Regions from separate parts of the Pseudomonas sp. TS_SC_3 genome, predicted to be linked through region 4. Evidence: riboswitches for the same ligand, from Rfam matches in the RefSeq annotation. Region 4 holds a riboswitch; each other region holds the start of a gene.
What was found. A riboswitch is a leader RNA that binds a small molecule or an ion and turns the genes downstream of it on or off. The one in region 4 is predicted to bind cobalamin.

Region 1: another riboswitch for cobalamin. It lies ahead of AC0J6G_RS00495 (TonB-dependent receptor); the one in region 4 lies ahead of cobW (cobalamin biosynthesis protein CobW).
Region 2: another riboswitch for cobalamin. It lies ahead of AC0J6G_RS13270 (energy-coupling factor ABC transporter permease); the one in region 4 lies ahead of cobW (cobalamin biosynthesis protein CobW).
Region 3: another riboswitch for cobalamin. It lies ahead of cobO (cob(I)yrinic acid a,c-diamide adenosyltransferase); the one in region 4 lies ahead of cobW (cobalamin biosynthesis protein CobW).

Annotation. Positions count from the first base shown of each region.
Region 1 is NZ_CM149586.1:80,785-88,013, reverse strand. Features, by position in the region: gene AC0J6G_RS00505 (carboxyl transferase domain-containing protein) at 1-2,884, shown strand, start outside; gene dxs (1-deoxy-D-xylulose-5-phosphate synthase) at 3,041-4,936, shown strand; cobalamin riboswitch at 5,003-5,219, shown strand; gene AC0J6G_RS00495 (TonB-dependent receptor) at 5,322-7,229, shown strand.
Region 2 is NZ_CM149586.1:2,761,864-2,769,092, reverse strand. Features, by position in the region: gene AC0J6G_RS13285 (hybrid sensor histidine kinase/response regulator) at 1-1,451, shown strand, start outside; gene AC0J6G_RS13280 (TetR/AcrR family transcriptional regulator) at 1,571-2,224, shown strand; gene AC0J6G_RS13275 (acyl-CoA dehydrogenase family protein) at 2,221-3,873, shown strand; cobalamin riboswitch at 3,971-4,178, shown strand; gene AC0J6G_RS13270 (energy-coupling factor ABC transporter permease) at 4,234-4,914, shown strand; gene amn (AMP nucleosidase) at 5,213-6,685, shown strand; gene ahr (NADPH-dependent aldehyde reductase Ahr) at 6,748-7,229, opposite strand, start outside.
Region 3 is NZ_CM149586.1:1,402,235-1,409,463, reverse strand. Features, by position in the region: gene bluB (5,6-dimethylbenzimidazole synthase) at 1-37, opposite strand, end outside; gene AC0J6G_RS06885 (cobyrinate a,c-diamide synthase) at 28-1,341, opposite strand; gene cobO (cob(I)yrinic acid a,c-diamide adenosyltransferase) at 1,341-1,952, opposite strand; cobalamin riboswitch at 2,060-2,304, opposite strand; gene AC0J6G_RS06875 (hypothetical protein) at 2,377-2,697, opposite strand; gene AC0J6G_RS06870 (O-methyltransferase) at 2,704-3,366, opposite strand; gene AC0J6G_RS06865 (C40 family peptidase) at 3,394-3,915, opposite strand; gene AC0J6G_RS06860 (C40 family peptidase) at 4,075-4,689, opposite strand; gene AC0J6G_RS06855 (NAD-dependent deacylase) at 4,766-5,524, opposite strand; gene AC0J6G_RS06850 (DNA-3-methyladenine glycosylase I) at 5,662-6,333, opposite strand; gene ttcA (tRNA 2-thiocytidine(32) synthetase TtcA) at 6,364-7,188, opposite strand.
Region 4 is NZ_CM149586.1:3,490,480-3,497,708, forward strand. Features, by position in the region: gene AC0J6G_RS16410 (magnesium chelatase ATPase subunit I) at 1-909, opposite strand, end outside; gene cobN (cobaltochelatase subunit CobN) at 1,001-4,735, opposite strand; gene cobW (cobalamin biosynthesis protein CobW) at 4,742-5,797, opposite strand; cobalamin riboswitch at 5,899-6,087, opposite strand; gene AC0J6G_RS16425 (cobalamin biosynthesis protein) at 6,176-6,619, shown strand; gene cobM (precorrin-4 C(11)-methyltransferase) at 6,616-7,229, shown strand, end outside.

The DNA.
Region 1 (7,229 bases), 630 kb from region 4:
GGTGGCCGGGATCAATCGGCCGATCCGTCTGGATGAAGCCCATGGTTTTCTCGCCGAGCACGGCGCAGTCATGCTCAAAGCCCTGGCCGGCGGCGGTGGGCGTGGCATGCGCCCGGTATTTAGCGCCGCCGCGCTGGACGAGGCCTTTGCCCGCTGCCAGTCCGAGGCCTACAGCGCCTTCGGCAATAACGCGCTGTATATCGAACAACTGGTGCGCAGCGCCCGGCATATCGAGATTCAGGTATTGGGCGACAGCACGGGCGCGATCAGCCATCTATGGGAGCGCGACTGCAGCCTGCAGCGTCGTCAGCAGAAACTGGTGGAAATCGCCCCCAGTCCAGACCTGCCGTCCGCCACCCGTGAACGCATGATCGCCGCTGCGCTCAAGCTGGCCGGCGCAGCGCAGTACCAGGGCGTGGGTACCTTTGAGTTTCTGCTGGATGCCGAGCGGCCCGAGCGCTTTTACTTTATGGAGGCCAACCCGCGCATTCAGGTCGAACACACCGTCACCGAACAGGTCGCCGGCGTCGACCTGCTGCACACCCAGCTCAAGCTCGCCGCCGGCCACACCCTGGCCAACCTAGGCCTGCTGCAACCGCCGCCGCTCAATGGCTGCGCGGTGCAACTGCGGATCAATCTGGAAAGCATGGGCGCAGATGGCAGCACCCGCCCGGCCGCCGGCACCCTAACGGCCTACCAACCACCCAGCGGCCCCGGCCTGCGCGTGGATGGCTACGGTTACGCCGGCTATTCGGTCAGCCCCAGCTATGACTCGCTGCTGGCCAAACTGATTGCCCATGCACCGGATTACCCCAGCGCCCTGCGCCGCGCCTACCGCGCACTGTGCGAATTCCGCTTAGAGGGCGTGGCTAGCAACCTGCACCTGCTGCAAAACCTGCTGCGTCTACCCCAGGTGGCGAGTTACCAGTTGACCACGCGTTTTGTCGAAAGCCAGCTAAGTGAACTCTTGGCAGCGCAAACCCAGGCCCACCCGCATCACTTCTTTACCGGTACGCAGGCGACCAGCCAAAGCGCCGAGCAGATACCGGATGCGCCGCCAGGCTGCCTGCCACTGCTGACCCACAGCACCGGCGTGGTGGTCAGCCTGGCAGTGGCCGAAGGCGTTGCGGTGGCCGTCGGCCAGAGCATCGCCGTGCTGGAGGCGATGAAAATGGAGTTTGTGATCAGCGCCAGCCACAGCGGCATCGTCCGTCAACTGGCCGTGCAGGTCGGCAGCGCACTCAATGCAGGCCAGCCGCTGCTGTTTATCGAACCCGCCGAGGTCGACGCCGCCGCCAGTCAGAACGAACACAGCCTGGACCTCGATCATATCCGCGCGGACCTGGCCGAAGCACTCGAACGTCACGCCGTGACCCGCGACGAGCGCCGCCCTCAGGCCGTGGCCAAACGGCGCAAAACTGGTCAGCGCACGGTGCGTGAGAACCTGGCGGACCTGCTCGATGACGGCAGTTTCAACGAATACGGCGCGCTCGCCCTCGCCGCGCAACGGCGTCGCCGCTCACTGGAAGAGCTAATCGAACAGAGCCCGGCCGATGGCCTGGTGGCCGGCACCGGCACAATTAACGCTGCGGCGTTCGGTAGCCAGGCCGCGCGCTGCATGGCCATCGCCTACGACTACACGGTATTCGCCGGCACCCAGGGCGTGATGAACCACAAAAAGACCGACCGCATGCTCGGCCTCGCCGCGCAGTGGCGCTTGCCGCTGGTGCTATTTGCCGAAGGTGGCGGCGGCCGACCGGGCGATACCGATTTTGTCGGTGTGGCCGGGCTGGATTGCCACACCTTTGTCGGTATGGCGCGGCTCTCCGGGCTGGTGCCAACCGTCGGGATCGTCTCCGGCCGCTGCTTTGCCGGCAACGCCGCGCTGCTCGGCTGCTGCGATGTGATTATCGCCACCAACAACGCGACCATCGGCATGGCCGGCCCGGCGATGATCGAAGGCGGTGGGCTGGGCAGCTTTACCCCCGAGCAGGTCGGCCCAGTCAATGTGCAAGGGCCTAATGGCGTAATCGATGTGTTGGTGAGCGATGAAGCCGAGGCCGTGCGCGTGGCCAAGCAGTACCTGAGCTACTTCCAGGGCGCGCTCAGCGAGTGGAACTGCGCGGATCAGCGCGAGCTGCGCCACTTAATCCCAGAAAACCGCCTGCGCGTGTATGACATCCGCCAGGTGATCGCCACCCTCGCCGACACGGATTCGATGCTGGAACTGCGCCGCCAGTTCGCGCCTGGCTTGATCACCACCTTTATCCGCATCGAAGGCAAACCGTTCGGCTTGCTCGCCAATAACCCCGCGCACCTCGGCGGGGCCATCGATGCGGTGGCCGGCGACAAGGCTGCGCGCTTTATGCAACTGTGCGACGCCTTTGATATTCCGCTGCTGTCGCTGTGCGACACCCCTGGCTTTATGGTCGGCCCGCAGGCGGAGCAACAGGCCACGGTGCGCCATGTCTCGCGCATGTTTGTCGCGGCCGCCAGCCTGACGGTGCCGTTCTTTACCGTGGTGCTGCGCAAGGGTTACGGCCTCGGCGCCCAGGCCATGGCCGCCGGTAGCTTCCACTCGCCGCTGTTTACCATCGCCTGGCCCAGCGCCGAGTTTGGCGCCATGGGCTTGGAAGGTGCGGTGCGCCTGGGTTTTGCCAAGGAGCTGGCCGCCGGGGAAGAGCCCGCCGCGCGCCAGCAGCTGTTCGACAAGCTGGTGGCCAAGGCTTACCAGAATGGCAAGGGCATCAATATGGCCAGCTTTCTCGAGATTGATGCCGTGATCGACCCGCTGGAAACCCGCGCCTGGCTGCTACGCGGGCTGAATGCCACACCCAGGCCGGCAGCGCGTGAAGGTAAAAAGCGCTCAATCGATACCTGGTAGCCCAGTGGTCGTCGCGCGGGTGCACGCGGGGCCACATTGAATGAGACTTTCCGGATTAGATCCGGGCTACAGGTGCGCTGAGCCGAAGCATGTTTGGGCAGTTTCCGGCGCTTCGGGTAAACTGCCGCATCTTTTGCTCCCATAACGATCTGCCCGATGCCGACGACCTTCCACGAGATTCCCCGTGAGCGCCCGCTGACGCCACTTCTAGACCGCGCCAATACGCCGGATGAACTGCGTCGCCTGGGCGAAACCGAGCTGGAAACCCTGGCCGACGAACTGCGCCAGTACCTGCTGTATACGGTCGGGCAGACCGGCGGGCACTTCGGCGCAGGCCTCGGCGTGATTGAGCTGACCGTCGCGCTGCACTACGTCTTCGACACCCCGGATGATCGCCTGGTGTGGGATGTCGGCCATCAGGCTTACCCCCATAAGATTCTCACCGGTCGCCGCGAGCAAATGGGCAGCCTGCGCCAAAAAGATGGTATCGCCGCCTTCCCCCGCCGCAGCGAGAGCGAGTACGACACCTTTGGCGTCGGCCACTCCAGCACCAGCATCAGTGCAGCACTGGGCATGGCCATTGCGGCGCGTATGCAGGGCAGCAAGCGCAAATCGGTGGCAGTGATCGGCGACGGCGCGCTGACAGCCGGCATGGCCTTTGAGGCGCTCAATCACGCCAGTGACGTCAAAGCCAATATGCTGGTGGTGCTCAACGACAACGACATGTCGATCTCAAAAAATGTCGGCGGTCTGTCCACCTACCTGGCGAAGATCCTCTCCAGCCGCACCTATGCCAACATGCGTGAAGGCAGTAAAAAAGTGCTGTCCAAGCTGCCCGGTGCCTGGGAAATTGCACGTAAAACTGAAGAACATGCCAAGGGCATGCTGGTCTCCGGCACTCTATTTGAGGAGCTCGGCTGGAACTACATCGGCCCAATCGACGGCCATGACCTGCCCAGCCTGCTTGCCACCCTGCGCAATATGCGTGACCTCGAGGGCCCGCAGTTCCTGCACGTCGTCACCAAAAAGGGTAAGGGCTTCGCCCCGGCCGAGGCCGACCCGATTGGCTATCACGCGATCACCAAGCTGGAGCCCATCAACGCGCCGCCCGTGGCCAAGCAGCCAAGCGGCCCGAAATACTCCAGCGTCTTCGGCCAATGGCTGTGCGACATGGCCGCGCAAGACCCGCGCCTGGTCGGTATTACCCCGGCGATGAAAGAAGGCTCGGACCTGGTGGCCTTTAGCGAACGTTACCCCGAGCGCTATTTCGATGTGGCCATCGCCGAGCAGCACGCCGTGACCCTGGCCGCCGGCATGGCCTGTGATGGGGTTAAGCCGGTGGTGGCGATTTATTCGACTTTCCTCCAGCGCGCCTATGACCAGCTGATCCACGATGTAGCCGTGCAGCACCTTGACGTGCTGTTCGCCATCGACCGCGCCGGCTTGGTTGGCGAAGACGGCCCGACCCACGCCGGCAGCTTTGATATTTCCTACCTGCGCTGCATCCCCGGCATGTTGGTAATGACGCCGAGTGACGAAAACGAACTGCGCCGTATGCTCACCACCGGCCACCTCTACAATGGCCCGGCCGCCGTGCGCTACCCGCGCGGCACAGGCCCCAATGCTGCCATCGAGCCTGGCCTGGAGCCGCTGGAAATTGGCCAAGGCATCCGCCGCCGCCAGGGCCAGACAGTTGCCCTGCTGGTGTTCGGCGTACAACTGAGCGAAGCGCTCAAGGTCGGCGAAGCGCTCAACGCCACCGTGGTCGACATGCGTTTCGTCAAACCGCTGGATGAAGCTCTGGTACGTGAACTGGCCGCCAGCCACGACTTGCTGGTCAGCATCGAAGAGAACAGCGTGATGGGCGGCGCCGGCAGTGCGGTCAGCGAGTTCCTCGCCCGCGAGAACATCCTCAAACCGCTGCTGCACCTGGGCCTGCCTGATTATTACGTTGAGCACGCCAAGCCCACGCAGATGCTCGCTGAATGCGGGCTGGACGCCGCCGGTATCGAAGCGGCCATACGCGCCCGGCTCGCCACTCGCCCTGCATGAGTACCGCTCATCCAGCGCTGAACATCGCTTGCTTGTAGTTCATCCCCCCGCGCATTAAGGTGCGCGGCGTTTTACTTCCGCCAAGGTGCGCCTCTTTATCCGTAAAGCGGCGTTAAACGGGAAGCCGGTGCGCTCATTAAGAGCCATCCCGGCGCTGCCCCCGCAACGGTAATCGACCGCAGAGTCAATCTGCATGCAACCTCTGAAAGCCACTGGCGTAAGCCGGGAAGGCGAGGCTGCACATGTCGAGAGCCCGGAGACCGGCCTTAGCGGATGTGACTGGTGCTGCGGAGGGCATCACCGTCAAGCTCAGGCTGCCCTTGCGTGCGCCCGTTCTTGCACCTGCCCTCCTCAAAAGTCTTCCGACCTTTTGAGGATTGTTTAAATGAAATTGTCCCGTCTTGCTCTGGCTTTGGCACTTACGCCGAGTTTTGCCTCGGCTGCCACTGATACCAGCAGCTATGAATTACCGCCGCTGGTGATCACCCGCGCCACTCCATTGCAAACCCCTGCCCCCGCTAGCGTGCGAGTAATTGATCGTGAAAAAATCGAGGCAAGCGCAGCCAGCTCGCTGGTCGACGTTTTGCGTGGTGAGGCTGGATTGCAAGTACGCGACGTGATCGGAGATGGCAGCCGAGCCACTTTCAGCCTGCGCGGTTTTGGTGAAAACGCGGTGAATAACACCCTAATCCTTGTCGACGGTCGGCGCCTAAATCAGCCCGCACTCGCTGGAGCAGACTTGAGCAGCGTACCGCTGAGCAATATCGAGCGAATTGAAATTATCCGTGGCGCGGGCAGCGTGCTGTATGGCGACCAGGCCGTGGGCGGAGTTATCAACATCATCACTCGCCAACCCAAAGCCAGCGAAGCCTATATTGAGACCAGCCGCGGCAGCCATGACCTAGAAGCCCTCCGCGGCCATCTATCGCAGGTATTAGGCGGTGGTTTCTCCACCTTTCTCAGTGGTGAGTCGCGCACCGCCGACAATTACCGCGACCATAACAACGCCAGCTACAGTAACGCTTTCGCCCGCTTGCGCTATGACCACGACAGCGGCCATGCCCTCTACGAATACCAGACGGTAGACGATGAGTTGCTCTACCCCGGCAGCATCAACAAAAGCCAGCGCCACGTCGACCGTAAGCAAAGCACCTCAAGCGACTGGTTTGACAGCAAGACCCAGCTGCACCGTATCGCACTGCAACAGCAGCTACACGATAACCTTAACGCCAACCTCGATTACAGCCATAGCGATCAGGATGGCGTTGGCTCATCCTGGGGCAGCCGCTACCGCCAGGCTACTCGGGTGGGAAGCATTAGCCCACGCTTCTCAGGGCACCTCGACAGCGTCCTCGGCCGCAGTGAGTGGCTGCTGGGCCATGACCATATCAATAACGACTATGAAAATAGCCTGACCAGCACCGAGTTCCGCCAAACCCAACGCGATTGGTACGGCCAGTGGGTACAGCCGCTGAGCAGCAGCCTCAGCCTCAGTGCAGGCTACCGTGAGAGCCAAGCCGAAGATCGCAAGCGCGGCTCGGGCAAGTCGCATACCGATAACCAGGGCAGCAGTAGCCTTGGCCTCAGCTGGCAGGCGGCCGAGCACACGCGCTTGTTTATCAAGCGTGAAGACGTTCTGCGCTGGGCCAACGTCGATGAAAACGGCTATGTACTCCCGGGCATCGATTACCTCAAGCCGCAGACCGGTTTGTCCTGGGAAGCCGGAGCCGAATGGCAAGACAGCAGGCAGCGCTATCAGGCCAGCCTGTATCGCCTCGATCTGGAAGACGAGCTGATGTACGACTCTCAGGCCAATGCAGGCCAGGGGGCCAACATCAACTTGGACAAGACCCGCCGCCAAGGCCTATTGCTGGAAGCCGAACGCCAGCTAAGCGAACGTCTGAGCATCGGCGGGCAGTACAGTTTCACCGACTCGGAATACCTGCAGGGCAACTTCAAGGGCAACGAAGTGCCTTGGGTCTCCCGCCATAGCGCCAGCGCTAACCTCAGCTACAAACTGCTGCCTGGTGTAACCAGCTATGTCGAGGCGGTCTATACCGGCGCCCGTTATCTGTCGAGTGATGATGGACATACCCTGCCCCGCGAGGGTGGCTATACCCTTATTAACGCGGCGTTGAGCTGGGACTATCAGCAGTTCAGCAGCAAACTGCGGGTCAATAATCTTACAGGCAAGCAGTACGATAGCCACGCTGGCTGGAGCATCTGGAGTGGTTCGTACCACTACCCGGCTCCAGAAGAACAGGTACAACTAAGCGTCGGCTATCGCTTCTAA
Region 2 (7,229 bases), 730 kb from region 4:
CGCTGGGCTTTACCGTGGTGATTTTCAGTGCCGGTATCCTTGCCTGGATACGCGGCATGCGTGTGGCGCGTTATTTCATCTTCGCCTGGACGGCCTTTCTCGCCGGCGGAGTGATCAACACCCTGATGGTGTTGGGCTACCTGCCGAATATGTTTCTCACCATGTATGCCAGCCAGATCGGCTCGGCGCTGGAAGTGGGCCTGCTGTCGCTGGCACTGGCTGATCGAATTAACGCGATGAAGGAAGAGCGCGCCCGTATCCTGCAGGAAGCCGGCCTCAAGCTTGAAGCCCTCAACCAGGAGCTGGCCAACAGCAACCGCTTGAAAGATGAGTTTCTTGCCACCGTCACCCACGAGTTGCGCACGCCGATGAATGGGGTGATTGGCTCGCTGGAACTGATGCACATGCTCGACATTGACGGCGAGCTGGCGCATTACCAGCGCACGGCCGCGAGCTCCGCGCGCGACATGATGCGCATGGTCAATGACATTCTGACCCTCACCGAGTTGCAGGCCGGCCGGCTCTACCCGCGGCGGGAGCCGTTCAGCCTGCGCGGCTTGTTTGACGGTGTGCGTGCGCAGTACGCGCCGCGTGCCGAAGAAAAAGGTCTGCGCTTTGTTCTGGATGTCGATGACAGCCTGCCCGACACCGTAGAGGGCGACGCCAGCAAGTTGCTGCAGAGCCTCAATTGTTTGTTGGATAACGCCATCAAATTCACCCCGTACGGTGAGGTGCAGGTGCGGGTCAGTCGCGCTGGCACGGCGCGCGATAACCTGCCACTGCGTATCGAGGTGATCGACAGCGGGGTGGGCTTTACTTCGCCCGCCGATGACCAGCTGTATCAGCGCTTCCAGCAGTTGGACGGCTCAATGACCCGCGAATACGGCGGCCTGGGTATCGGTCTGGCGATTTGCCGGCAGCTGGTGGATCTGCTGGGCGGTGACCTCAGCCATGAGTCCTGCCCAGGCCAAGGCAGTCGTTTTCGCCTGGAGCTGCCGCTGGCGTTGCCGATACCGGCAGCCGCGCCGGCAGTGGTCATCCCGCGTACCAGCGGCCCGGCGCTGCGTCAGCCCGAGCAATGCACCGTGCTGGTGGCAGAAGACAATGCGATCAACCAGCTGGTCACCCGTGGCATGTTGCTCAAGCTGGGTTATCAGGTGCGCACCGCCGATAACGGCGCTGAAGCCCTGGAAGTGCTGCGCAGCGAGACCATCGACGCGGTGCTGCTCGATTGCCAGATGCCGGTGATGGACGGTTTCGCCACCTGCCGCGCGCTGCGCAACTTGCCCGGCTGCCAGCTGCTGCCGGTGCTGGCGATTACCGCTCACAGCCACAGCGGCGACCGCGAGCGCTGCCTGGCTGCCGGCATGAGCGACTACCTGGCCAAGCCGGTGAAGTTTGAGCAGCTGCGCAATCTGTTGCGCGACTGGGTGCTCTGCCGCGAGCCCTGATCGCTTGCGTTGTATATGCCAGTGGCTGGCCAATATGCCTGCTGTTGTGCCCGGAACCGCTCTTTAGCCAAACTCTGAATCCTGATTCACTTAAGTAATAGTGAATCAGGATTCAGACCATGGCCTATCGCACCACCGCTACCCGTATCAACCTCGATCAGGCGCTGCGTGAGCGCATCATCAGCGCTGCGCTGGCGCGCGTGGTTGAGGGCGGGTTTGCCGCGCTGACCATGCAGGCGCTGGCCGAGGATGTCGGTATTGCCACCGGTAGCCTGTACCGCCATTTCAGCAGCAAGGGCAGCCTGTCAGCCGAGGTTTTTGCCGTGGCCAGTCAGCGTGAAGTCGATGCGTTGGCGGTAACCGTGCGCGAGCATGGCAGCCCTGTGCAGCGCCTGGCTGCCGGGGTTGAGCGCTTTGCGGCACGCGCCTGGCACAGTCGCCAATTAGCCTTTGCCCTGATTGCGGAACCGGTTGAGTCCGAAGTGGACGAGCAGCGCTTGCTCTACCGCGAAGCCTACGCCGACCTGTTCGTCGAATTGCTGCAGGAAGGCGCCGCGCAGGGCGTGTTTCGCGTGCAGCAGATCAACCTGGTCGCCGCCTGCCTGGTCGGTGCCATCGCCGAAGCCCTGGTCGGCCCACTGTCGCCGCCCGCGCGAGCGGCCCGCGAAGCCGGTTATCCCGCCCCCAGCCTGGCTGAAGTCAGTCAGGCCCTGGTCACTTTTTGCCTACGCGCCGTGGGCGCCCCACTGCCCGAAGAGGAGCCTCAGCCATGAATGCCAGTCAACATGCCGAAACCCATGACGTGTTCAATCAGGTGCCGCCGCTAGATGGCGCCAACCTGTACCGCGTCGACCTGCCGCTGCAGGAGTGGAGCAAACGCTTCGGCGGCGGTTGGGCCGAGCAGCGCCTGGATGTGTATGGGGCGCTGGCAGGCGGCGAGTTGATGGCCGCCGGTTTTCTCGCCAATGAAAACAAGCCGATATTCAAAAGTCATGATCGTTATGGTCATCGCGTTGATCTGGTCGAATTTCACCCGGCTTATCACCAGTTGATGAGCGCGGCTATTGAGCATGGTTTGCCCTCCATGCCCTGGACCGATCCGCGTGCCGGCGCTCAGGTGGCGCGCGCTGCCTTGAGTTACCTGCACAGCCAGGCCGAAGCCGGCAGCGGTTGCCCGTTGACCATGACCTTCGCCAGCGTGCCCGCGCTCAAGCTGCAGGCCGATGTGGCCGAGAAGTGGCTGCCGAAAATTCTTTCCACCCAGTACGACCCGCGCAATCTGCCGATTGAGCAGAAAACCGGCGCGACCATCGGCATGGCCATGACCGAGAAGCAGGGCGGCACCGATGTGCGCGCCAACACCACCCGTGCCTACCCGGTGGGTTTGGGTGGTCCCGGTCAAGCTTATGAACTGATCGGTCACAAGTGGTTCTGCTCGGCGCCGATGTGCGATGCCTTCCTGACCCTGGCCTACACCACCAAAGGCCTGACCTGCTTTCTGCTGCCACGCCACCGCCCGGACGGCACGCGCAACGAGTTCTATATCCAGAGCCTGAAAAACAAGCTGGGCAACTGGTCGAACGCCTCCAGTGAAGTGGAGTTTCGCGGCGCGCTGGCCTGGATGGTCGGCGAGGAGGGCCGTGGCGTGCCGACCATTATCGAGATGGTCGCGCTGACCCGCTTCGACTGCATGATCGGCTCCAGCGCATTGATGCGTCAGGCCCTGACTCAGGCCGCGCACCACTGCGCCCATCGACAGGTGGGCGGCCGGGTACTCAGCGAACAGCCGCTGATGCAGAACGTACTGGCCGACCTGGCCCTGGAAAGCGAAGCGGCCCTAGCGCTGACCCTGCGCATGGGCAAGGCGCTGGACAACCCGCTTGACGAGCAGGAGGACAAGTTCGCCCGTCTGGTCACCGCCGTAGGCAAATATTGGATCTGCAAACGGGCGCCGGCGATGATCAATGAAGCCGCCGAATGCATGGGTGGCGCCGGGTATGTCGAGGAGACCATCCTGCCGCGTCTGTACCGCGAAGCACCGGTCAACTCGACCTGGGAAGGCTCAGGCAACGTGCAATGCCTGGACGTGCTGCGCGCGCTGTCCAAGGAGCCGGGCGTGCTCGATGCGTTGTTTAGCGAGTTGGGCGACGGTCATGGCGATGCGCGCCTCAAGGCGCATATCGCCAAGCTACAGGCGGATTTCTGCGACACCGCCGATATCCAGTACCGCGCCCGCCAGCTCACCGAAGACGTAGCCCTGGCGCTGCAAGCCAAGCTGCTGCTGGAGGCCGGTAACTCGGTGGTAAGCGACGCCTTTATCGTCAGCCGCCTGGGCGGGCAGGGCGGACGGGTCTACGGCACCTTGCCGCGCGGTATCGATGCCGACGCGCTGGTTGCACGCAGCACGCCGCATTTGATCTAGGGCGTTTGCGTTGCCGACACGGGCTGACGGGCCTGCGTTGCGCTTGAGCCTTGAGCCCGGCCTCTGCGCCGGGCTCTGTCATTTCTCGCTGCTGGCGGGTAAGGTGGCCGCCGATGGTTCCGCAGCGTGTTACGCGAGTGGATGAAAAGGGAACATGGTGGGTACTGCAACCGGTACCGAAGCCATGGCTGCCCCCGCAACTGTAAACGGTGAGCGACGCCCCGATGCCACTGGCCGTAAGGCTGGGAAGGCGGGCGACGCGTCAAACCGTGAGCCAGGAGACCTGCCATCGACGCCGGGCACTGATGCCCAATCCCTCAATCCAGATCATCGCGCGGTGGGCGCGGTACAGGAATCTTTATGCACATCGAACCAGAAGTCGTTACGGGCGCCAAACTCTTCCTCAGTTATGCAACCGCCGCAGGCGCCTTTGGCCTTACCGCCAAGCTTGCCCTTGATAGCATTCGCAGCAACGGCGGTGTCGCTGCCCTGGCGCTGCGCAGCCTGCTCACCACCGCACTGGTGTTCTGCTTCTTCGAGGTCTTTCCGCATCATGCGGTGGGGGTTTCCGAGGTGCACCTGATCCTCGGCTCAACCCTGCTGCTGCTGTTCGGCGCGGGTGCCACGGCGATCGGCCTGGCTGTGGGGTTGTTGTTGCAGGGGCTGCTCTTCGCTCAGTTTGACCTGCCGCAGTACGGCATGAACGTCACCACGCTGTTGGTGCCGCTGTGGGCTATCAGCCTGCTGGCCAAGCGCATCATTGCGCCGGGTACCGCCTATGTGGACCTCTCCTATAAGCAGGCGCTGGCGCTGTCGACGGCCTATCAGGGCGGTATTGTTGCCTGGGTGGCTTTCTGGGCGGTTTATGGCAACGGCTTCTCCAGCGACAACCTGGCGGCCGTGGGCAGTTTCGGCCTGGCCTACATGAGCGTGATTTTGCTTGAACCGCTGGTTGATCTGGGTGTGCTGGCTGCTGCCAAAGCGTTCTCGGCTTATAGCCGTGGCCCGTTGTTCAATGCGCGTCTGCACCAGCCGGCCTAACGAGTCGGCTGCAAGCTGCAGTCGCCCGCTGCGGTTTCTGCAGCGTCCGTCGGGCGCAGGTGGCTAATCCCCTGCGCCCCTTACCTGCTACTGCTGCCAGCCAGCACCTCCCGGCGCGACAGCGCTGTTGTCGCCCTCGCTTTTTAGGCGCTCTCGCCGTTCGGGCATGACGCTGCAAGCGTTGCCTGATCATCCTTCGGCATTGCTCAAATGTCCTGTTTAGACCACGCCGCGCTATCGCCAATGCGGCGGCTCAGGGCAAGATAGGGCCGATTGCGATCAGCCTGGAAGGTGCCTTGTGAATACGTATTCTGATGACTTTGTTGTCGCTAATAGCGCTGAAGAGGCGGTGGATCGTCTGGCCGCATTGCATCTGCACGCAACCAGCGGCTTGAGTGCTGCGCTCAAGCGTTACTTGAAAGAGCGGGTCAAACCCGATGCTGCCGAGCAGAGTCAGTTCCGTTACCCCGAATTACGCCTGACCTACCTGTGTCAGGGCGAAGTGCCAACCACCGTTCGCGCCTACGCCAAAGTGCAAGTGCCAGGCACCTACAGCGTGACCGTCACTCATCCGGCGGCGTTTCGTAAGTACCTGCTGGAGCAGCTGCGCCCACTGATGAACGATTTCACCGTGCGCGTTGAGGTGGGCGTCAGTCAGCAAAATATTCCCTATCCCTACGTGGTCGAGCAGGGCGATGAATTAGCCGGTTCCGGGGTGACGGCAGCGGAACTGGCGCGGGTATTCCCCAGCACCGATCTATCCGCCGCCACTGACGGCATTGCCGACGGTCTGTGCGACTGGGAACACACCGACCCGCTGCCGCTGGCGCTGTTTGACGCCGCGCGGGTGGACTTCTCTTTGCGCCGTCTGGTGCATTACACCGGCAGCGACTGGCGGCATGTGCAGCCCTGGATTCTGCTGACCAACTACCACCGCTACGTTGACCAGTTCATCCGTCACGGCCTGGACATGCTGGTGGGGGAGTCGCGGTTTACCCGCATGGTGCTGCCGGGCAACGTGGTGATTGAGCGCGGCATGGCCGAAGGCGAGATGCAGGCGATCATCGAGAACGTCATCTGGCACCGTTACCAAATGCCGGCCTACCACCTGCAGGCGGATGACGGCCACGGCATTACCTTGGTCAATATCGGCGTCGGCCCGTCCAACGCGAAGAACATCACCGACCACCTGGCCGTGCTGCGCCCGCATTGCTGGCTGATGATCGGCCACTGCGGGGGGCTGCGTCAGTCGCAGACCATTGGCGACTATGTGCTGGCCCACGCCTACATGCGCCGCGACGGTATTCTTGATCGCGTGTTGCCGCCGCATATTCCGCTGCCGGCCCTGGCCGAAGTGCAGCAAGCCTTGCAGGCCGCCGCGCGGCAGGTTACCGGTGAAGACGGTGACGAACTGAGAAAACGCCTGCGCACCGGCACCGTGTTGACCTATGACGACCGCAATTGGGAGCTGCGCTGGGCGCAGGAACGCCCGCTGATTAACCTGTCCCGCGCGGTGGCGGTGGACATGGAAAGCGGCACCATTGCCGCGCAAGGCTATCGCCTGCGGGTGCCCTACGGCACCTTGCTTTGTGTCTCGGATAAGCCGCTGCACAGCGAGATCAAACTCCCCGGCGCGGCGGGTGCATTTTATGAGCGGGCGGTGACCCAGCACCTGCAGATCGGCATCACCGCGCTCGACCTGATGCGCAACCAGCTCAACTCGCTGCATTCACGCAAGCTGCGCAGCTTTGACGAGCCGCCGTTCCGCTAGCGTGGTGTTTTGCATAAAAAAGCCCGAGGTTTATGCCTCGGGCTTTTTTAGTTCAGCTCCGCTTATTTACGCGCATCGAGCACCACGCGGTAGCGCGCTTTACCGCTGCGCAGGTGGTCGATGGCCTCGTTGACGTTGCTCATGGGGAAGTGCTCGACCTGCGGCACGATCTGATGGCGGGCGCAGAATTCGAGCATTTTCGCCATATTCGCCGGTGAGCCGACGGGCGAGCCGGAGAGGCTCTTCTGTTTCGGGATCAGGTTGAACACGTGCACGGGAATGGCGCTCGGCACAATGCCGACAAAATGCAGCCGGCCTTTGCCGCCGAGGGTGCCGATCATGGCTGTCCAGTCGAGGTCCGCGCTGGCGGTTACCAGAAGGAAATCCAGGCTGCCGGCGATCGCTTTCAGTGCCGCGCTGTCGGTGGAGGCCACCACCTTGTGTGCGCCCAAGCGTTTGGCTTCTTCCTGTTTGTTCAACGACGAGGTGAAGGCGGTGACGTCGCAGCCCCAGGCATTGAGAAAGCCCAGCGCCAGGTGGCCAA
Region 3 (7,229 bases), 1.9 Mb from region 4:
GCTCCGCCGGGCTGAAGGCGTGCTCACTCATAGCGATGCTCCGGGGTGGAATAGCGCGGCGGCGGCAGCCGGATCGGACGGCAAATAAAAGTGGATATAAGAAGCCGTCAGCCGGCCCTGGCGATAGACCGCCTCACGGGTGCGCTTGTAATTCGGGCATTCGCCACGGGTCAGTGGTTGCAGCTCGCTGCTGAGCGCCGAGTAATGGAAGCTGTGACCGCGCAGCAGCCCTTCCGGCAGCTCGGCCTGCTGCAAGGCCATGGCGGTCATGCGTGGTTGCAGAGTCGCCTCGCCGCTTAACAAGCCAAGCATCTGCCCACTGACGCCCTGCTTGTCGGTCAGTTTGTCGAGCAGATAAAGCATGCCGCCGCACTCGGCGTGGATCGGTTTACCGGCTTCATAATGGGCATGAATCGATGCGGCCATCAGTTGGTTGGCTTCAAGGCGGGCCAGGTGCAACTCCGGATAACCGCCAGGCAGGTACAGGCTGTCGACATCCGGCAACTGCTCATCGTTGAGCGGTGAAAAGAACTGCAAATCAGCGCCCAGCTCGCGTAGCAGGTCGAGATTAGCCTGATAGAGAAAGGCAAACGCGCTGTCGCGCGCCACGCCGATCCGCACCCCTTTAAGCAACGCTGTCGGTCGCGCCTGTTCCGGTGCGGCAAAGCTGACGGGCGGCGGCAAATCGGTATCCGCGCTGGCGGCCAACGCATCGGCGGCGGCGTCCAGGCGGGCATCCAGGTCAACCAACTCGCCCGCCTGCACCAGGCCCAAATGCCGGCTGGGTAAGCCGACTTCGGCGCTGCGCGGCAAGGCGCCATACCACCGGATCGAGGCTGGCAGTGCATCGCGCAATATCTCGCCATGCCGCACGCTGCCGACCCGGTTACCGAGTACGCCGGAAAACGGCAAATCGGGCTGAAACGTTGCCAGACCATGGGCCATAGCGCCAAAGGTCTGCGCCATGGCTGAGCCGTCGATCACCGCCAGCACCGGCACGCCAAAGTGCCGGGCCAGGTCGGCCGCCGATGGCGTGCCGTCGAACAAGCCCATGACCCCTTCAATCAAAATTAGATCAGCCTCACCGGCGGCCTCCCACAGCAAGCGGCGGCTTTCCGCTGTGCCGACCATCCACAGGTCAAGCTGATACACCGGCGCGCCGCTCGCGCGGGCGAGAATCATCGGGTCGAGAAAGTCGGGGCCGCACTTGAACACCCGCACCCGCTTGCCTTGGCGCGAGTGCAAGCGCGCCAAGGCAGCGGTGACCGTGGTTTTGCCCTGGCCGGAAGCCGGTGCGGCGATCAGTAGCGCTGGGCATGACCGCGCAAAGGACTGATTCATTAAAACTCGATTCCTTTCTGCGCCTTCACCCCGGCCTTGAACGCGTGCTTGACCAGGCTCATCTCGGTGACGGTATCTGCCGCGTCGATCATCCCCGGGAGCGCACCTCGACCGGTTACCACCACATGCTGCAGCAGCGGCCGCGCTTCAATATCAGCAAGAACCGCGTCAAGTTCCAGGTAGCCGTATTTCAACGCAATGTTCAGCTCATCGAGCACCACCAGGCCGATGGCCGGGTCGTTGAGCAGCTGCGCCGCCACCGCCCAGGCTTCGCAGGCCTTGTCGATATCGCGTTGGCGGTCCTGGGTTTCCCAGGTAAAGCCCTCGCCCATCACGTGGTAGCTGACCTCATCGGGAAAACGGCGGAAGAAAGCTTCTTCACCGGTGCTGGCTGCGCCCTTGATAAATTGCACCACGCCGACCTTGAGACCGTGGCCCAGCGCGCGGGCAACCATGCCAAAAGCGCTGCTGCTTTTGCCCTTGCCATTGCCGCTGTGCACCAGTAACAGGCCATATTCGTCCTGGGCTTGGGCGATTTTCTCGTCGATAAGGGCTTTCTTGCGGGCCATGCGCGCCTTATGCCGGGCGTCACGTTCAATCGATTCAGTCATCGCACTGCTCCACCGCCACAGGGCGATTGGGCTGAAAAAAGCATGCGGAGGTAGAAAAAGCGCGGGCGCGCGCACGCAAAACCCACGCCAGCCATCGCCCTCCGCGATGCCGTGGACTGCAGCAGGCCGGTCTCCGGGCTTGTGAGCGAACCCTTAGGTCCTCAGAACCTGCCGACAGGGCTCTGAACCGCACCTTCCCATGCTTGAGCACAGTGGCATTTGCGGCGTTTAACTCACTTACCGTTGCGGGGGCAGCGTCGGAATGGCTGGCGTAAAACGCACAGCGCACCGACTTCCCAGTTTCACCCCGCGCACGCACAGCGTCGGGGGCACCTGCTACAAGCCGCGAAGGGTAGAGAGTTCGCGATTAAGCGTCAAACGAATGCGCTGCAGGCAGCCGCCCTTCCGCCCACAACGCGACGCATCAGTGCTTGGGCATAAAGCCCGCTGGCTTACTGGCCAGCCATTCGACAAAGGTACGCAAGCGTTCGTCGCTGAGCAGGCTGTCACGATTGTTATAGGTCAGCGCCAGTTCTTTTTCGCTGAACAACCGGTGGATCTGGTTGTGGCAGGCGCGGCAAACCCAGAGCGTGGCACTGATGCGTTCACTTTTACCGAAGCGTTTCTGCACAAAGACCTTGTTGTGCAGCGCTTTGGGAATCAGGTGATGACGCGTCAGAACCGCCGCGCGGGCGCAAAGCTCACAGGCATCGGGTTGTTCAGGCAGGCGAATCGGTTCGGGCATAAGGGTTCAGCGTTTACGGCACAGGCTCAGGCCATCGCCCAGTGGCAACAGGGACAAGTCAATGCGTGGATCATCACGCAACGCCAGGTTGAGCGCCTGGATCGCACGCGTGTCGGCGCTCTCGGGGCTTGTCTCGAGCACACGACCACTCCACAAGGTGTTATCGAACAGAATCAACCCGCCCTGGCGCACCAAGCGCAGGGCATGCTCAAGGTAGGCCGGGTAATTGGCCTTGTCGGCATCGATAAACAGCAGATCAAGGGTGCCTGCCAGGCCTTCTGCCTCCAGCGCCGCCAGGGTTTCCAGCGCCGGGGCCAAGCGCTGCTCGATACGCGCATTCAACCCCGCCTCGCGCCAGTAACGCTCGGCCGTGGCGTTGTATTCGCCGGGGATGTCACAGCAAATCAGCCGGCCATCTTCACCCATGGCCTGGGCCATGCAAATGGCGCTGTAGCCGGTAAAGGTGCCGACTTCGACAATTCGCTTAGCGCCCATCAGTTGTACTAGCAAGGCCATAAACTGCCCCTGCTCGGGGGCAATTTGCCAACGCGCCGTGCTCAGCTGCGCGGTTTCCTCACGCAGGCGTTTGAGCAGCGGGGTTTCACGCAGGGAGACATCCAGCAGGTACTGGTACAGGGCGCAATCAAGGTTGAGCGTTCGGTTGGTCATGCGGACTCCCTCTACAAACCACGGCTATCAGGGGTTGCTTGCCAACTCCTGAGAGAGCACGCGCTTGGCATTCAGATAAGTGCGCTGCCAATAGGTGTTGCTCATGCTGTCCAGGCGCACGGTGCCGCCGCTGGAAGGCGCATGAACAAAACGACCATCACCGACGTAAATACCGGCATGGCTGACCTGACTGCCGCCGTTGGTGGCAAAAAATACCAAATCGCCACTTTGCAAAGCATCACGCCCGACACCAGGCGCGCGCATGCTAATCAACTCACGGGTGGTACGCGGCAAGCGAATGCCTGCAGCATCGCGATAGACGTAGCCGATAAGGCCGCTGCAATCAAAGCCCGTATCGGGGGTATTACCGCCGTAGCGGTAAGGCGTGCCGACCAAGCCAAGGGCGCGAAACAGCACATCATCAGCGTTGCCGTTAAAGCTGCTGGGAGCTTGGATAACCGGTTGCGGGTAGGGAGCAGGTGCGCGACTGGAACAGGCGCTGAGCAGCGCGACAATTAGCAGCAGGCTGAAACGGGCGGTTGCGGTCATGGACAGGCGATCCTGAGCCGGGATGCGACCTACTCTGCCGGCTTGCACATCGCAGTGCAAGCTTTAGCTTTACCTGGCAGGTTGTTGAAAAATATCAGGATGCACTGATTGAGTGCAGACTACGCAGCGGCCTTAGTGTTTCGACCGCTGCATAGTGCTTCAAGGATGCAGGACTATCTGATCGCTTGGCGCCATAGCGAGGGCGCGTTTGGCTTCGATGAAGGTGCGCTTCCAGTAGCGGTCATCCAGGCTATCGACCCGCACGCCGCCACTGCGACTGCTGGAAGAATGGATGAACTGATCATCCCCCAGGTAGATGCCGGCGTGGCTGACACGGCCGCGACCGGCAGTGCTGAAGAACAATAGGTCACCGGGCTTAAGTTCGTTACGGTCAACCAACGGCGCATCGATATTGATCATGTCGCGGGTCGAGCGCGGCAATTTCATACCCGCTTCTTCCTTAAACAGGTACCCGATAAAACCACTGCAATCGAAACCTGAGCTCACCGAGCCACCGCCAAAACGGTAACGCGTTCCGACCAGAGATAAACCGTGGGAAAGGATGCTGTCTGCCAATTGCGGCAGTTTGTAAGATTTTTCTTCAGTGAAGTCGCCCAGGGCGGCTTCTTTGGCTTGGTCATCAAACACTGCGAGATCAGTCGAAGAAAACACTGCAGGTTGAGTGGTCAATTCCTGCTGCGGCGCATGGTTGGCGCAGGCGGCGAGAGCCAGGGAAAGTGCGATAGGCACGAGGGGTGCGAGGCGTTTGAGCATGGGCACGACCGTGTCGGTGAATTTCACAAGAGCGCGACTATGCCCTCTATGGCATGCATTTGCAAATTCTATGGCCCTAAATGTGACTCACTAGTTCCGGCAAAACATCTAAAGCGCGCCCTTGCAGGTGGACAGCCACCCGAGCGCTCAAGTCAGTGCGCTGCGGGTTGATCTCTACAGTGAACCCACCTTTTTGCCGCGTCTGCTGCAAGGGTTCGACGATATAGGGGAAGCTCGCGCTGGTGCCGATGCTGATTACCACCTCGAAGCCTTTGCGCATTTCAGCGTAAAGCGTATCGATGGCCTGCTCGGGGAGCATTTCCTCGAACAGCACCACGGGCGGGCGCAACACCCCGGCACACTGCCTACATTTGGGTGGCAGCGGCCGCTCAAGATGAGCCGCCAGCTCGCCATCGACAGCACCACACGACTGGCAATACAGCGGCGCCAGCTCACCATGAATCTCGATCACTCGCTCCATCGGGCTGCCAGCCGCGCGGTGGTAGCCGTCGATATTCTGAGTCAGTAGCCAGCACTGCGGCTTTCTGCGCTGTAGCTCAGCAATTGCGTAATGCCCCGCGTTGGCTTGAGCGCCCAAGCAGGCGCGGCCCAGCTCCGCCAGGTATTTCCAGCACAGCGCGGGGTCACGCTGCAGCATCGAACCGGACAGCGCCGCCTCAATTGGCAAACCTTCGGCGGTATGGCCGTTATACAGACCACCAAGGCCGCGATAGGTGGGTAACCCGGAATCGGCAGACAGCCCAGCACCGGTAATCAGCAGGATGCGTTCAGCCTGCTTGATTGCTTGGGCAACACGGACAAGACGCTCGTCCATCTCGAATCCTTATGGGTGAGTGGACGACGCTCTTTTCGTCCAGGGCAACAGCGCCATGGTGGATGAAAAAGCGTCATTCACCCTACTCCACTGCTCGGCGATGCGCTTAATGGTTGCTGCCAGGGCGCTCTCTAGCATCAGTGGTTGACTGTATGCGCCAGCATCACCGAGAGCTGACACAGCGGCCGTCCGCTCTGTTCCTGCCACTGATTGAAGGCCTCCTGAACCGCGGCGCGCTCTTTCAAGCTGGTTGGTACTTTGTCGACAATCTTCTGCGCCTTCAATGCCGCTACCAGATCATCGGAAGGGACAAAGGTGTCTTTGCCGACCATGCGCAAAAAGCGTGGCGCAGACAGACCGCCGAGCTGACTACCGTGTTTGGCCAAGTACTTCCACAGCCCAACAATATCGCTGATGGGCCAATCGGCGATCAGCGCACCAAAGCTCCCCTTCTCCTTCTGCACGTCGAGAATGAACTGGGCATTACGCGGCACACTTTTGAGCTTGCCCAGGTGACGGATGATGCGCGCATCCTGCATCAGGTTTTCCAGGCGTTCGGCGCCCATCAGCACGACTTTCTCCGGATCGAAACCGAAGAACACCTGTTCAAACGCCGGCCACTTGGCATCGACTAAGCTATGCCTGAGCCCCGCACGAAAAATTCGCAGGCTAATAACTGACAGGTAGCGGTCATCAGTGATTTCGCGCAACTCGCTGGCGCTTCGCGGCTGCGGCAGCATTGACTCCAGAGCCGCAACAGAGCCAAAGCGGTTCAGGCAGTATTCATTAAGCCATTTATAATCACGCATCGAACATTCCTTGAGCCGGGAAACGCTGGATCAGAGGTTCATTACATCAACAAAACGCGGGGTCGCACTGTCGTCGATTTTCAGGCTGGTGAAATCGAACAGGTTACGGTCAGCCAGCTGCGACGGCACCACGTTCTGTAACGCGCGAAACATGATTTCAGTTCGCCCCGGCGACTTGCGTTCCCACTCGTGGAGCATTTCCTTGACCACCTGACGCTGCAGGTTTTCCTGGGAACCACAGAGGTTGCACGGGATGATTGGGAATTCCTTGAGCTGGCTATAAGCCTCGATATCGCTCTCGCTGCAATAGGCCAATGGGCGAATCACCACGTTGCGACCGTCGTCGGCGCGCAGCTTGGGCGGCATGGCCTTGAGCGTGCCGCCGTAGAACATATTAAGGAAGAAGGTTTCCAGAATATCGTCGCGGTGGTGCCCCAGGGCCATCTTGGTCGCGCCGATCTCGTCGGCGAAGGTGTACAGCGTGCCGCGGCGCAGGCGCGAGCACAGCGAGCAGGTGGTCTTGCCCTCCGGGATTTTTTCCTTGACCACCGAATAGGTGTCCTTCTCAACGATGTGATACGGCACACCGATGGATTCCAGATAGGCCGGCAACACATGCTCAGGGAAGCCTGGCTGCTTCTGGTCCATGTTCACCGCAACGATCTCGAACTTGATCGGCGCAACCTTTTGCAGGTGCAGCAGCACGTCGAGCATGGTGTAACTGTCTTTGCCGCCAGACAGGCAGACCATAACCTTGTCGCCATCTTCGATCATGTTGAAGTCGGCAACGGCTTCACCGGCCTGGCGACGCAGGCGTTTTTGCAGTTTGTTCTGATTGACCGAGAGGGTACCCATGGTGCACTGGAATCCGGAAGTCATTGAAGGTACGGCATTTT
Region 4 (7,229 bases):
AGCGCTGTTGCCGGGCGGCGATTCGGGTTGAGACTGTGGCGGTTGCGCAGCCGGCGGCGGGGTATACCGGCGGCGGTGACGCAGCACGAAGTCTTCTACCGCGTCGATATCCACCGCCTCAATGCATTCGGCACCGCGCCAGGCGGCATGGGCACGGGCGGCGCGTAGCCAGACCAGATCGGCGCGCAGGCCATCGACAGCGGCGGCGAAGCAGCGCTGGCTGATCTGCTCCAGGGCGGCGTCATCCAGCGGAATCGCCGCCAAGCGCGCACGGGCGCTCTGGCAGCGTTCGCGCAGTTCGTCCTGCTGGGTTTGCCAGCGCTCAAGAAACGCCTGCGGATCGGCATCGAAGGCCAGGCGGCGACGGACGATCTCGGCGCGCTGGGCAGGTTGCGGCTGGGCATCCAGGGCCAGGTTAAGGCCGAAGCGATCCAGCAGTTGCGGGCGCAACTCGCCCTCTTCCGCGTTCATGGTGCCGATCAGCACAAAACGCGCGGCATGCCGATGGGAAATACCGTCGCGCTCAATATGGTTGACGCCGCTGGCAGCGGCATCCAGCAGCAGATCGACCAGATGATCGGGCAGCAGATTAACCTCATCGACATACAACACGCCGCCATTGGCCTTGGCCAACAGACCGGGGCTGAACTGCGCGCGGCCCTCACCCAGCGCCGCGTCCAGATCCAGGGTGCCGACGATGCGCTCCTCGCTCGCGCCCAGCGGCAAGGTGACAAAGGTGCCGCTGGCCAACAGATCGGCCAGGCCACGGGCCAGGGTCGACTTGGCCATACCGCGCGGTCCTTCGATCAGTACGCCGCCAATCGCCGGATCAATCGCCGCCAGGCACAGCGCCAGTTTCAGGTCGTCTGCGCCGACCACGGCAGCGAGGGGGAAGTGGCTATCGGTCATGGTTGCAGTCCATCAGGTTGCGTAGGGTGGACGACACTTTTCTCGTCCACCAGGGCGGTGTTTTTGGTGGATGGATAAAGCGCCATCCACCCTACGATTCTTCGCTGTCAATCAGCAGGTTTTCCAACGCTTCGCGGTACTCACCGGGGTGCTGCCAGAGGCCGCGCTGCTGGGCTTCGAGCAGGCGTTCGAGGATGTCCTGCAGGGCGCCGGGGTTGTGCTGCTGGATAAAGTCGCGGGTGTCGGTGTCGAGCAGGTAGGCATCGGTGAGCAGCGCGTATTGGTGGTCGTCGACCAGCTCGCTGGTGGCGTCAAAGGCGAACAGGTAGTCGATGGTCGCCGCTAACTCGAACGCCCCCTTGTAGCCATGGCGCTTCATGCCCTCGATCCACTTGGGGTTGGCCGCTCGGGAGCGCACCACGCGGTTCAGCTCTTCCTTCAAGGTGCGGATGCGCGGGTTGTCGGGCTGGCTGTTGTCACCGTGGTAGCTGGCCACCTTGGCCCCGCGCAGGGTTTCCACCGCCGCGAGCATGCCGCCTTGGAACTGGTAGTAGTCGTTGGAATCGAGGATGTCGTGCTCGCGGTTGTCCTGGTTGTGCAGCACCGCCTGCATCTGCTCCAGGCGCTCGGCGAACTGCGCGCGCGCCGGGGTGCCGTCGCTGTGCGCGCCGTAGGCATAACCGCCCCAGTTGAGGTAGACCTCGGCCAGGTCCGCGCGGGTTTCCCACAGCCGCTGGTCAATGGCGTTCTGTACACCCGCGCCATAGGCACCCGGTTTGGAGCCAAACACCCGCCAGCCGGCTTGCTTGCGCGCCTCGGTTTCATCCAAGCCGCCGTCCTGCAAGGTCAGAGACTCGCGCCAAACGCGTGCCGACAGCGGATTCATATTCTCCGGCTCATCGAGATCAACCACCGCCTGCACCGCGTCATCGAATAGGCGGATCAGGTTGCTAAAGGCATCGCGGAAGAACCCGGAAACGCGCAAGGTCACGTCCACCCGCGGGCGGCCGAGTTGCGTCAACGGCAGCACCTCGAAGCGTTCAACGCGCTGGCTGCCGGCCTGCCACACCGGGCGCACACCCATCAGCGCCAGGGCCTGGGCCATGTCATCACCGCCGGTGCGCATGGTCGCCGTGCCCCACATCGACAGACCGAGCTGGCGCAGGTGGTCGCCGTGGTCCTGCAAATGCCGCTCCAGCAGACGATCCGCCGCTTGCACGCCGATGCGCCAAGCCGTCGGCGTCGGCAGGTTGCGCACATCGACGCTGTAGAAATTGCGCCCGGTGGGCAGCACATCCAGCCGCCCGCGACTCGGCGCACCACTTGGCCCGGCTGGCACGAAACGTCCGTTCAACGCTGACAGCAGGCCGTGCAATTCCGCCGGGCCACAGGCATCCAGCAGCGGCGCGATCTGCTCGCGCAGGCGTTGCAGCACCTGGGTACTTTCCGCGCCAACGAATGCGAGATCCGTAGCCTCAATTAGCTGCAAGGCCAGCAGCTCCAACCGCTCACGGGTATCGCCGGCGCTGCGCCAACTGTCATCGCTCAGGCTCTGCATCACAGCCGGGCGCAGCCCCAGCCAGGGTGCAGTCATCTCGCAGTCGAGCGGATCGAAGTCCAGTTCAAGATCGCGGGCCAGGGCGCGCAGCAGGCTGGCGTTGCCGCCCTGGCCGTCGCCACGGGGAATGCGTAGCAGCGCTAGCAGGGTGTCGCGACGCAGCGTGCCGGCCGGCGATTCGCCGAATACGTGCAGGCCGTCGCGGATCTGCGATTCCTTCAAATCGCACAAATAGGCATCCAGCTGCGGCAGCCAGCTATTGGGATCAGCATTGAGCTGCAGGCCCAGTTCGCGATCGAGGCTGGCCTCGCGCACCTTGAGCAGAATCTCGCCGCGCAGCTCGGCGGCGCGGCGCAGGTCGAGCTGGCTGGCCTCGTAGTATTCGTCGGCCAGGCGCTCCAGATCGCGCAGCGGACCGTAGCTTTCCGCGCGGGTCAGCGGCGGCATCAGGTGGTCGATGATCACCGCTTGGGTGCGCCGCTTGGCCTGGGCGCCCTCGCCCGGGTCGTTGACGATAAACGGGTAGATATTCGGCAGCGGACCAAGAATCGCGCTCGGCCAGCACTGCTCGGACAGGCCCACGCTCTTGCCCGGCAGCCATTCCAAGTTGCCGTGTTTTCCTACGTGTATGACGGCGTTCGCCGCAAATGCCGTACGAATCCAGCAATAAAACGCCAGGTAGCCATGCGGCGGCACCAGATCGGGATCGTGATACACCGCCGCCGCATCCAGCTGATAACCGCGCGCCGGCTGGATGCCGACAAAGGTCAGGCCGAAGCGCAGGCCTGCGATCATCAGCCGCCCGCCGCGGAACATCGGATCACTTTGCGGTTCGCCCCAGCGTTCACGCACCGCCTGCTGGTTGGCCGCCGGCAGGCTGTGGAAGAACGCCAGGTACTCATCCAGCGCCAGGCTCTGCGCGCAAGGCCGCGCGTCGAGCATGTCCAGATCATTGGTCACACCGCCAAGCAGCTGGTGGATCAGCGCGGTGCCGCTGTTGGGCAAGCCTTCCACCGGATAGCCCTGCTGTTGCAGCGCCTTGAGGATATTCAGCGCCGCTGCCGGGGTGTCCAGGCCGACACCATTGCCGATACGGCCGTCGCGGGTCGGGTAGTTGGCCAGCACCAGGGCGATGCGTTTGTCGGCGTTACCTTTGTGCGCCAGGGCAATCCAGTTGCGCGCCAGCTCGGCGACGAAATCCATCCCCGGCAGATGGGGCTGGTAACAGACCACATCGCTCTGGCTGCGCTCGCTGCGCCAGGCCAAGCCCTTAAAGCTGATCGGCTGGGTGATCAGGCGGCCGTCCAGCTCGGGCAGCACGATGTGCATGGCCAGGTCACGGCCGCCGAGGCCCTGGGCATTGGCCTGCCATTGTTCGTGGTTGTCCAGCGAGCAAATGGCTTGCAGCACCGGGATATCACGGCGAAAGGGCCGTGCGCTCGGCGCTTCCGGGTTAGATAAAGCGAATGCGGTGGTGTTGATGATCAGCGCAGTGTCAGTCTCGTCCAGCCAGGTTTCGACTTGGGCCAGGCAAGCCGCCTCCTTAAGACTGGCCACGGCAATCGGCAGCGGGTTAAGGCCTTGGGCCTGCAGGCGCTGGCAGAACACATCGATAAAGCCGGTGTTCGCCGCCTGCACCTGGGTGCGATAAAACAGCAGCGCCACCACCGGTGCAGCCGCTTGCCAATTAGCCTGCCAGTCCGCCAAAGCCGGAGTGGCCTGCTGCGGGTGATACAAGCCCACGCGCGGCAACGGCTGCGGTTCGCCCCAGGCGTAGTCGCGCTGCAGCCAATGGCTAGCGATGCAATTGAACAGCTGCCGCGCATTCTGCGCGCCGCCCTGGCGCAAGTATTGCCAGAGTCGCTCGCACTCGGCGGCCGGCACGTTGCTCAGGCCCATCAGCTCCGGATCGGGGTTGTCGCAGCCGGGCATCATCGCCACCCGCACGCCACGCTCGGCCAGCTCGATCAACCGCTCAATGCCATAGCGCCAGTAGCTGACGCCACCGTGCACGGCAATCAAGATGACCTTGGCGTGCTGCAGCACCTGCTCGACATACAGATCCACCGAGGCGTGATTGCTCAGTTGCGCCGGGCTGGCCAGGCGCAGGCTGGGATAATCCGCTGGCAACTGCCGCGCCACCTCGGCCAGCAGCGATAACTGCGAATCGCCGGTGCACAGAATCACCAACTCAGCCGGGGTCTGGCCAAGGTCGGCGATGCTGTCGGCCGGGACTTGGCTGCCAGGTTGGGTGCGTAGCAGGTGCATGCGGGCTTAGCCAGCCAGCGCCGCGTTGAGCTCGGCTTCAATGGTGGCTTGATCCAGCGTCTGGCCGATCACTACCAAGCGGGTGATGCGCGACTCATCGGCCTGCCAGGCACGGTCGAAGTGTTTGTCGAAGCGCTGGCCGACGCCTTGCAGCAGCAGACGCATCGGTTTGCCGGGAATCGCTGCGAAGCCCTTGATACGCAGAATGCCGTGGGTGCCGACTGCGCTTTTCAGCGCTTGCAGCAAACGCGCCTCCTCGGCTTCAGGCAGTTCCACGTGGAACGAATCGAATTCGTCGTGATCGTGCTCTTCATGGCCTTCTAGGTCATGGTGAGTTTTGCGTGCATCGATATGCAACTCGGTTTCGCAGTTCAGGCCCAGCAGCACATCCAACGGCAGTTCACCGCCGTGGGCTTCGATGATTTTCACTGCCGGCGGCAGCTCTTCCGCGACTTCCGCGCGCACGGCAGCCAGAGCGGCAGCATCGAGCAGGTCAGCCTTGTTGAGAATCACCAGGTCAGCGCTGGCCAGTTGGTCGGCGAACAGTTCGTGCAGCGGCGATTCGTGGTCGAGATTGGGGTCAAGCTGGCGCTGCGCGTCAACTTGATCCGGGAAGGCGGCGAAGGTGCCGGCGGCCACAGCCGGGCTGTCGACCACGGTGATGACCGCATCGACGGTGCAGGCGTTGCGGATTTCCGGCCAGTTGAAGGCCTGTACCAGCGGCTTGGGCAGCGCCAGGCCGCTGGTTTCGATGAGGATATGATCCAGCTCGCCGCGCCGCGCCACCAGTTCGCGCATCACCGGGAAGAATTCTTCCTGCACGGTGCAGCACAGGCAGCCGTTGGCCAATTCGAAGATGCGCCCGTTGGCTTCTTCTTCGCTGCAACCGATGGAGCACTGTTTGAGGATTTCGCCGTCGATGCCCAGCTCGCCGAACTCGTTGACGATCACCGCAATGCGCCGTCCGTCGGCGTGACCGAGCATATGCCGCAGCAGGGTGGTTTTGCCGGCGCCGAGAAAGCCGGTAACGATGGTGACGGGAAGTTTGGCGAGGGTTTGCATGGCGAATCCTGCTGGCGTCGAAAGAAAGACGAGCAGGAGGCGGCACAGACATGACAGCCACGCAGGCGTCAGCCAACACCACCGGATCACCCCGCCCGGTTGTCGAAAGCGTGAAGAGGCAGGTCTCCTGGCTCACGGTCTGCGCCTTGCGCGACCCTTCACCTTCCCGCCGATGGCAGTGGTGTATCGAAGGGCTTTGGACCGTTCACAGTTGCGGGGGCAGCCAGGGCATCACCCTGTTCCCTCTTAGCTGCACCCCGCTGGGTGCAGAACCTCGAACGCGACAAGGCTACGCAGGCCATGGCGGCCGGTCAATCGCGGTTGACCGTTGCCGGTCGCCATGATGAGCTACGCCGCCGCACAACCCGAGCGCCCTTGATGATGTCTAGCCCTGCCGATACTCGCCCCGCTGCTGCCATTCAGGTAGTAGCCGGGCTGGGCTGCCGTAGCGACTGCAGCGTTGAAGATTTATCCACATTGCTGGTTCACAGCCTGCAGGTGCAGGGCCTGACTGTGGATAACCTGGCGGGGCTGGCCAGCATCGAGCATAAACGTGACGAGCCGGGCCTACAGGCACTTGCCGAGCGCCTTGGTTTGCAGCTGAGCTGCTTTAGCGCAGCCGAACTGCTGCACTATCAGCACCTTGTTCAAGCCTCGCCCCATACACTGGCCGCCACCGGCAGCCCGGCCGTCGCCGAACCCTGCGCCCTGGCCCTGGCCGCGCGTATAGGCAGCACGCCTGCCAATCTGCTCGGTGAGAAAACCCGCAACGCCAGCGCCACTTGCGCCCTGGCGTCGATTGCACCCAAGGATGTGTCATGACCGTTTACTTTATCGGCGCCGGCCCCGGCGACCCCGAGCTGATCACCGTCAAGGGCCAGCGGTTGCTGCGCAGTTGCCCGGTGATTCTCTATGCCGGCTCGCTGGTGCCGGCAGCAGTGCTCGAAGGCCATAGCGCCGAGCAGGTGATCAACACCGCCGAACTGCACCTAGATGAAATCATCAAGCTGATCCGCCAGGCCCACGACAAAGGCCAGGATGTGGCCCGCGTGCATTCCGGCGACCCGTCGCTGTATGGCGCGATTGGCGAGCAGATCCGTCACCTGCGCCGGCTGGGCATTGCCTTTCAGATCATCCCCGGCGTCACCGCCACCGCCGCCTGCGCCGCCCTGCTGGAAAGCGAGCTGACCCTGCCCGAGGTGTCGCAAACGCTGATCCTCACCCGCTACGCAAGCAAATCGAACATGCCCGCGGGCGAGGCGCTGGGCGACTTGGCGCGCCACGGCGCGACCATGGCTATCCACCTGGGCGTGGTGCACATGAGCAAGATAGTCGCCGAATTACTCCCGCATTACGGCGCGGATTGCCCGATTGCCGTGGTCCATCGCGCCAGTTGGCCAGATCAGGATTGGGTCAGCGGCACCCTCGCCAC